DNA from 2 places in the Halalkalibacter sp. HAAS-P014 genome. Region 1 is predicted to be linked to the other one. Evidence: riboswitches for the same ligand, from Rfam matches in the RefSeq annotation. Region 1 holds a riboswitch; the other holds the start of a gene.
The links. A riboswitch is a leader RNA that binds a small molecule or an ion and turns the genes downstream of it on or off. The one in region 1 is predicted to bind cobalamin.
Positions count from the first base shown of each region.

Region 2: linked by a shared signal. The riboswitch ahead of AC1FXZ_RS04400 (ABC transporter substrate-binding protein) and the one ahead of AC1FXZ_RS13020 (DUF4430 domain-containing protein) in region 1 are both predicted to bind cobalamin.

Region 1 covers NZ_JBWQTV010000016.1:52,652-56,504, forward strand. Annotated here, with positions in the region: gene AC1FXZ_RS13020 (DUF4430 domain-containing protein) at 1-1,251, opposite strand, end outside; cobalamin riboswitch at 1,381-1,581, opposite strand; gene AC1FXZ_RS13025 (S8 family peptidase) at 1,702-3,021, opposite strand; gene adhE (bifunctional acetaldehyde-CoA/alcohol dehydrogenase) at 3,228-3,853, opposite strand, start outside.
Region 2 covers NZ_JBWQTV010000005.1:128,507-132,359, forward strand. Annotated here, with positions in the region: gene AC1FXZ_RS04395 (GTP-binding protein) at 1-937, opposite strand, end outside; cobalamin riboswitch at 1,193-1,391, shown strand; gene AC1FXZ_RS04400 (ABC transporter substrate-binding protein) at 1,561-2,556, shown strand; gene AC1FXZ_RS04405 (FecCD family ABC transporter permease) at 2,519-3,589, shown strand; gene AC1FXZ_RS04410 (adenosylcobinamide amidohydrolase) at 3,595-3,853, shown strand, end outside.

The DNA of each region.
Region 1 (3,853 bases):
ATATTCGGAAATAACTTCACCACCTACTACATAAGGAGCTAATGCCGTTAATACCATGGCTGTTGTATCGGTGTCACTTGTCGAACTTTTATTCCATGCCCAGCCACCATCTTCATTTTGGTTTTCAATTAAATGGTCAACTAATCTTTGTCTTGTCCACTCTGCATTTTGCGGGACCTCAAATTGCGCACTATCTAATGCTATAAGCCCATAAATAACGCCATTTAACCCTTGTTCTGCAACATCTCCATTATAGATTTTTTCTACAAAGTTATGCCCTTCAAAGTTTGTTGGGTCTCCTCCAGCTGCTAAAATGCCTAAAGTATAACGCTGATAATCTGTACTATTTGGAAATGTTCCATTTGTCTCTTCTGTAACCATTTTTACATCCTCTAAGTAACTTACAGGAATTGATTCACCTGCTTGCTTTAATGCGACAGCCTCCCATTCACCAATTTGATTGTTTAGTACATATTGTACTGCCAAATCAATGTACACCTTCAATTCATCATGTCGAGAGCTTATCACATCTTCTTTATCAGTTTCTTCAGGCGTTACGTCATCTAATGATTCATAAATAAAAGATATTTCATCTCCATTTTCAAGCTGATAATCACCAACTCCGACAGAGGCCGGTTCCCCGTTCACATGAAAAGCCCAGTAATTTGAATCATCAGCCTTTAACCCACCAATACCTTGAATCATAGGACCCCATTGTTCATTCATTTCAAAATCAATATTTTCTACTATTACCTTTAATAAATCAAAAGCATTTGCTTCATCAATATAGGAAGTACTAATTGGTTCTACTATCGTTCCTTCATTTCCAATTACTTCAATTGAAGCCATCGGTAATTCTACTTCCCAATCAAGATAATTATAAGTTAAGTGATCCTCTTCTTGAACGACATAACTATCAGATCCTACCGGTGCACTAATACCATTAATGAAGAAAGCCCAAAAAAATGTTCCCTCGGCTTCTAACCCTTTAATCCCAGTAATCATTTTCCCCATAGAGGGATCATCGGTAAATTGCACATTCTCTTCTCCAATTGTATTTACTAGGACATCAAATGCTGTATCTCCTTCATCAAACGTAAAATCAGCAGTATCTAGTAATACTTCATCCTCATCTACAACTGTGATCGTTTCACTATTCGCAGTACTTGCTAACGTCTTAGTTGAAATCCCTGTTAAGATCAAAACAAATACTAACAGAAATCGCATATGTAAATTAATAAATCGGTTCATTCTCTCTCTCCCTTAATTTTTCATAAAATTTCGCCATAAAAAAAACCCCTATAGAGGAGAGTTAGAAAAAAGTTAAGAGGAAATGCTATAACATCATAACCGTCTTAACACCCATCTATCCTCGTAGAAAATGGTGGTATAAAATAGGCAGGTTTCCTGGCTCATGATCATAGCTTCCTATGCCTTCCCATCTATAGACAGTGACATTTATAGGTTGCTCCCATTTACAGTGGCGGGACCGCGTTGGCTTTTCACCAACTTCCCTATTAAGCGAGTACCATCTTCAAAAAACATTAAGACAGCACTAGCACCTAAATTACTTATATATTTTTATGTCGACATAATTATACAAAACATTCGAACCTTTGTATATATATATTTGCTAGAAAACAAGCTATGGGGTCTGACCCTTACCCCCTAGGGGTAAGGGTCAGACCCCACTTTACTGAACTAAATTGAGTTATCAGCGTTAATATATCCGGTTCCATAAATATTTGGATCTCTTTCTGTCCATAGGTCAGTCCCATTACGCAAACGCTCTTTCACTTCAGTTGGTGATAGCTCAGGATGTTGTTCTAACATAAGTGCTATGATTCCTGCACAAATAGGCGTAGCCATCGAAGTACCTGATAAAATTAAATAGTCTGAGTCAACTCTACTTCCTTTCATTAACTTATCTAAATATGATTTAGGTGAACGTAATGAAACAATGTTTACACCAGGAGACAATAAGTCGGGTTTTTCTACACCATATATTGTCGGCCCTCTGCTCGAAAAACTTGCTACGTCATCATCACTACGGTCTGGAGTATTGTTATCATCCAATGCACCTACCGTAATCACTTGTTGACTAACTCCAGGACTCGCTATCGTTTGTGGTTCAGGCCCCTCATTTCCAGCAGCGACACAAACAACAATACCACTCTGCCACGCCTGCTCAACCATTCGAACCATAGGATCATCCCTTTCATTCTCATAACCAAGTGCCGAAGCACCTAACGAGAGATTCATAATATGAATCGGTTGATCCGGATTGGTATCATTATAATGGATACACCATTGTATCCCTTGCATGACCGTCTCTAGAGAGCCAGATCCTAACTTATCGAGGACCTTGACACCAATAACATTTGCTTCAGGAGCCGGTCCTCGATATTGACCTGAAGAGGAAACTCCATTTCCAACAGCGTCTCCCGCACAGTGGGTGCCATGACCATTGTCATCGTAAGGATCCGTTCTTTGATTAATAAAATCAACAAAACCAATCAATCTATCAGCGAGGTCATGGTGAGGATAAATCCCTGTATCAATAATCGCAACTGTAACGCCTCTTCCCGTCAATTCAATCTCATTTCTTACCACGCTTCTTGCATTCGCTGCTGTAACAGCTGTATCAAGTAATGCATGTACCTCGCGATCCAATGAAATCCTTTTTATCCGAGGACATGAAACCAACAACTCTTCCAAAGCAGCAGGGGTAAGATCAGCACTACAGCAAGAAATACTTGAGAATTCATTTCGCATTCTACAGCCCATGTGCTTATTAAATACACTGTTCATATCAAGAGAGCTCTCTTTGAAGTACCCTTCCTCAACCTCAATAATCACCCTCATTTTTCGTGTCTTTTTTAGTATCGCCTCAAATGGCTTATGCAAAAAACATGGTGTCCACTTAAAAGGTTTATAGAAATGCAAAACCTTATCACGTAGTGGCTTATCTAACTTATGCGAATAGGTTCTTACCATTTGTACCATTTGTAAACCAAACATCTCTTTCAAACCTCCTTTGCTTAAGCTCTTATAATCTATGAGACTTAACGGAGGTTTGCAGCGATTCTTGTCCCTATCCCTAGTAAAATATGCTCCTACCTTTGTGTTTCTACAAATACTAATAAAAATTAGCCTCATTTCCTCTAAAGACGATTTATTAAATTAAAAGAGGTGCCCCTTATGGAACACCTCCTAAAATTCATATGTTAGACGCCTTCATACGCTAAACGATATACCTCAACTAACTCGCTAACTAATGGTAGTTTAGGATTAGCTGTTGTACACTGATCTTCAAAAGCACGATCTGCAAGGAATTCTAATTTGCTTTCAAACACTTTTTTCTCAATACCATTTTCTTTAATGCTCATAGGAATGTTCATTTCATTTGCTAGTTTAATAATTGCTTGAACAAGACTTTCTACCCCTTCTTCTGTGTTTTTTGCAGGTAAGCCTAGTATTCTAGCAATTTCAGCATAGCGCTTGTCTGCGATAAAATGCTCATATTTAGGAAATGCAACAAATTTCACTGGTTTTTTTGCATTATATCGAATGACATGAGGCATCAAAATCGCGTTAGATCGTCCGTGTGCAATATGAAACTCGGCTCCTAACTTGTGTGCCAAACTATGGTTAATGCCTAGGAATGCGTTCGCAAAAGCCATACCTGCAATCGTTGAAGCGTTATGCACTTTTTCACGTGCTACTTCATCATTTCCATCTCGATAAGCCCTAGGCAAGTACTCAAAGATTAATTGAATTGCTTTGATTGCAAGAGCGTCCGTATAATCATTTGCCATATTCGAAACATAGGCTTCAATCGCATGTGTCAACA
Region 2 (3,853 bases), on a different contig from region 1:
CACCTTGAATCGTAACTAGAGAGCCTGATTGCGAAATCAATCCAGCCATTGAATTTCGTGAAGCTACCCAAATAAATCCTTTTGCTCGTACTACATCCACAGGCCAATTTTCAAGCCAGTCCATTAGGCGCTCTGGATGAAATGGTTTTCTTCTGCGATATACGAATGATGAGACTCCATATTCCTCTGTTTCGGGAGTATGTTCTTCATTTAATTCCTTAATCCACCCTGCAGACTGACTCACTTTATCAAAATCGAATTTTCCTGTATGTAAAATAGAACTTAACTCTACTTTAGAGTAGGATGTAGGAATGATATCTGCATCTGCATTTAACTTTCTCATGAAACCTAGTATTTCATCTTTATCTACTTCTTGTAACATCTCAACCTTATTAACTATAATAACATCGGCAAACTCAATTTGATCGACTAGAAGATCAGATATTTCACGTGTATCAGATTCATCTGTACCTTGTTTACGATCAAGTAGCGACTCACCTGAAGCATAGTCATCCCAAAAACGATTCGCATCAACAACTGTTACGAGAGTATCAAGTGTACATTTTTTCGTTAAATCAATTCCGAGTTCTTCATCAATATACGTAAATGTTTGGGCAACAGGTACGGGTTCACTAATTCCAGACGATTCAATGACAATGTAATCGATGTCTCCCGCATCAACGATTCGTTCAACTTCTTGCATTAGATCGTCACGAAGGGTACAACAAATACAGCCGTTTTGAAGTTCTACAAGTTTTTCCTCTGTTCTTGAAAATCCATTACCTTTCACAAGCTTCGCATCAATGTTTATCTCACTCATATCATTTACGATTACAGCGACTTTTAAGCCTTCACGATTTGTTAGGATGTGGTTTAATAATGTTGTTTTACCTGAACCTAGATAACCACTTAGTACTGTAACAGGAACTTTTTTCATTTATATATTCTCCTTTTTTAATTGGAATTAAAAACAGTTATAAATAGTAATTATTACGGTTTGTATTTTATCTTTCTTTTTCCTCTTTGTAAATAGAAGAATCATATTTGCCGATGCTTAAATTTTCTCGTTATACTTAAATCTGTAAATTTAACTATATAAGTAAGAAAAATGTTGATAGAAGTCGAAATTTCAGAAATAAAGTTATTTACAAGTGAAAGGAACTCTTTTATAATTGCTTCTAGAGCAAAAATGAATATTAAGCAAATAGGTTTCTTAAATGTTCGGTTTTATTTCATTTGAGACTAAGAGGGAAGTTGGTGCAATTCCAACACGGTCCCGCCACTGTAAGCGATAAGGAAGGTTAGCTAAAATCCACTGTGCAAGTTGCATGGGAAGGGTAACCCTACGTTGATTCGCAAGTCAGGAGACCTGCCTATATTGTTTTTTAAGCTTCCTCGAGGAAAGGAATGTTTAAGCGCAGGCTTTCTAGTAATCGTTTGCTAGATTGCATACATGTTTATTTATTTTTTAATAGACTGGATACATATGTGCCTTTACATTCACGCTTTTCCTTTGGAATAGCGTTTTTTTGTTGCTCAAAAGTAGAAAGGGGTAAGAAAATGAATTTGGAGTTTTTGAAAAAGTGGGGGTTAGCTGTTCTTGTTCTTTTGTTAAGCATGGCGATTATTACAGGTTGTGGAACAGAAGCGCAAAACAATCAAGATGAAGAGGATGTACCTCCTGAAAGCAGTAATGAAGTGGAAAGTGAAGATCTGTTTCCTGTAACGATCATTGATGATGCAGATCGTGAAGTTACAATTGAATCAGAACCAGAAACGATTGTTTCTATCCAAGCTAGTAATACAGAAATTACGTTTGCACTTGGATTAGGCGATAAAGTAATCGGTGTTTCCGATTACTGTAATTATCCTGTTGAAGCGCAAGAGATTGAAAAAGTTGGTGCGCAAGATATGAATGCTGAACTTGTTTTAACTCTTTTACCAGATATCGCACTGGTTACAGATTATCACTATAATACGCATCCAGATATTTTACAGCAATATGAAGAAGCTGGTATTAATGTTATTGTGACTGGAAGTGCTACATCTTTTGACGATGTGTATAGCAAGATTGAAATGATTGCTGCTGCTACTGGAAGCAAGGCTGAAGCAGATGCGCTTATTACTGATATGCAAGAACGACATAAAGTGATCATTGAAAAGGCAGAAGCAACTGTTACGGATAAGAAAAAAGTTTGGGTTGAAGTATCGCCGGCTCCAGATATTTTCACTACAGGTCAAAATACATTTATGAATGAAATGCTCGAATCTATCCAAGCTATTAACGTTGCAGAAAATCACGACGGTTGGGTGAAGTTAACGGAAGAAGAAATTGTCCAACTAGACCCTGAAGTGATTATTACTACTTATGGTTATTATGTAGAAAATCCAAGAGACGAAGTATTATCACGTGATGGATGGGCCGTAGTGCCTGCTGTTAAAGAGGAGCAAGTATTTGATGTCGATAACGACACGGTTACGAGACCTGGCCCTCGTTTAATTGAAGGGGTGGAAACACTTGCCAAACTCATCTATCCGGAAGTTTTTGCAGAATAGAATTGTTTGGTGGTATGTTTTAAGTGGAGGGTTTGTACTAGGTACAGCCCTCCTTGGCTTATTGATAAGCAGTGTTGTCATACCAATTCCTACTATTTTACATATTATCTCCGAAAATGTTTTTAACTTTGGGTGGCTTAATGATATTCCTCTCAATGAAGAAATGATCATTTGGAATATTCGTTTCCCACGGGTTTTACTTGCTTTTTGTGTAGGGGCATCACTAGCTCTCGCTGGTGCAGCTTTCCAAGGTATTTTACGTAATCCATTAGCGGATCCCTTTACAATTGGGGTGTCATCAGGCGCGGCCTTAGGTGCTGTATTCGTACTGTTTTTTCAAGTTACGATTGTAGGTTTAGGGAGTTTCACTCTTCCGGTTGTCGCGATTATAAGTGGGTTTATTACGTTGCTCATTGTATTTGGACTAGTTAGGTTAAGCAGCAGAAGTATGGCTATTGAAACCATTATTCTAGCTGGTATTATCATTAGTGCTTTTATTGGGGCGATTACGTCATTAATCATTTCATTAAGTGATCGGGATTCTATGACACAGATTATTTATTGGTTATACGGCAGTGTTGGAATGAGAGGCTGGAGCCATGTTCAACTCATTTTACCATTTATGATGATCGGGTCATTCATTCTCATTATTCACTACCGGGAATTAAATGCTCTTGCTCTAGGGGAGGAAGCTGCAGATCATATCGGTGTCGATGTGAAGAAGGGGAAAATCAATATTCTGATCGGAGCTTCCTTATTAACAGGAGCAGCGGTAGCTGTATCAGGTTCAATTGGATTTGTCGGCCTCGTTATACCTCATTTAGTACGTCTTATAACAGGCCCAAACCACAGGCATGTTCTGCCACTTTCAATGTTAATTGGTGGGGCTTTTCTTGTATTAGCAGATTTAATGGCTAGAACCATTATTGCTCCTAAAGAACTGCCTATTGGCGTAATTACAGCTTTAATTGGAGCGCCAGTATTTGCGTTGCTTTTGATTAGAGAAAGAATTGGGAGGAGGGATAGAAGTTGATTAAAGTGAAAAATTTAACAGGTGGCTATACAAATAAAACCATTATAAAAGAATTAAATTTAGAAATAAAAAAAGGAGAGTTTTTTGCTTTACTTGGGCCGAACGGAAGTGGAAAAACAACATTATTTAAGCTCATTACGGGGCAGCTGCCGATTCAAAAAGGGGACATTCTTCTATCCGGGATCCCGAAATCAAGGTTATCGAAACTAGAAAAAGCAAAAAAAGTGGCGGTACTAACACAAGAAGTTCATGTTTCATTTGACT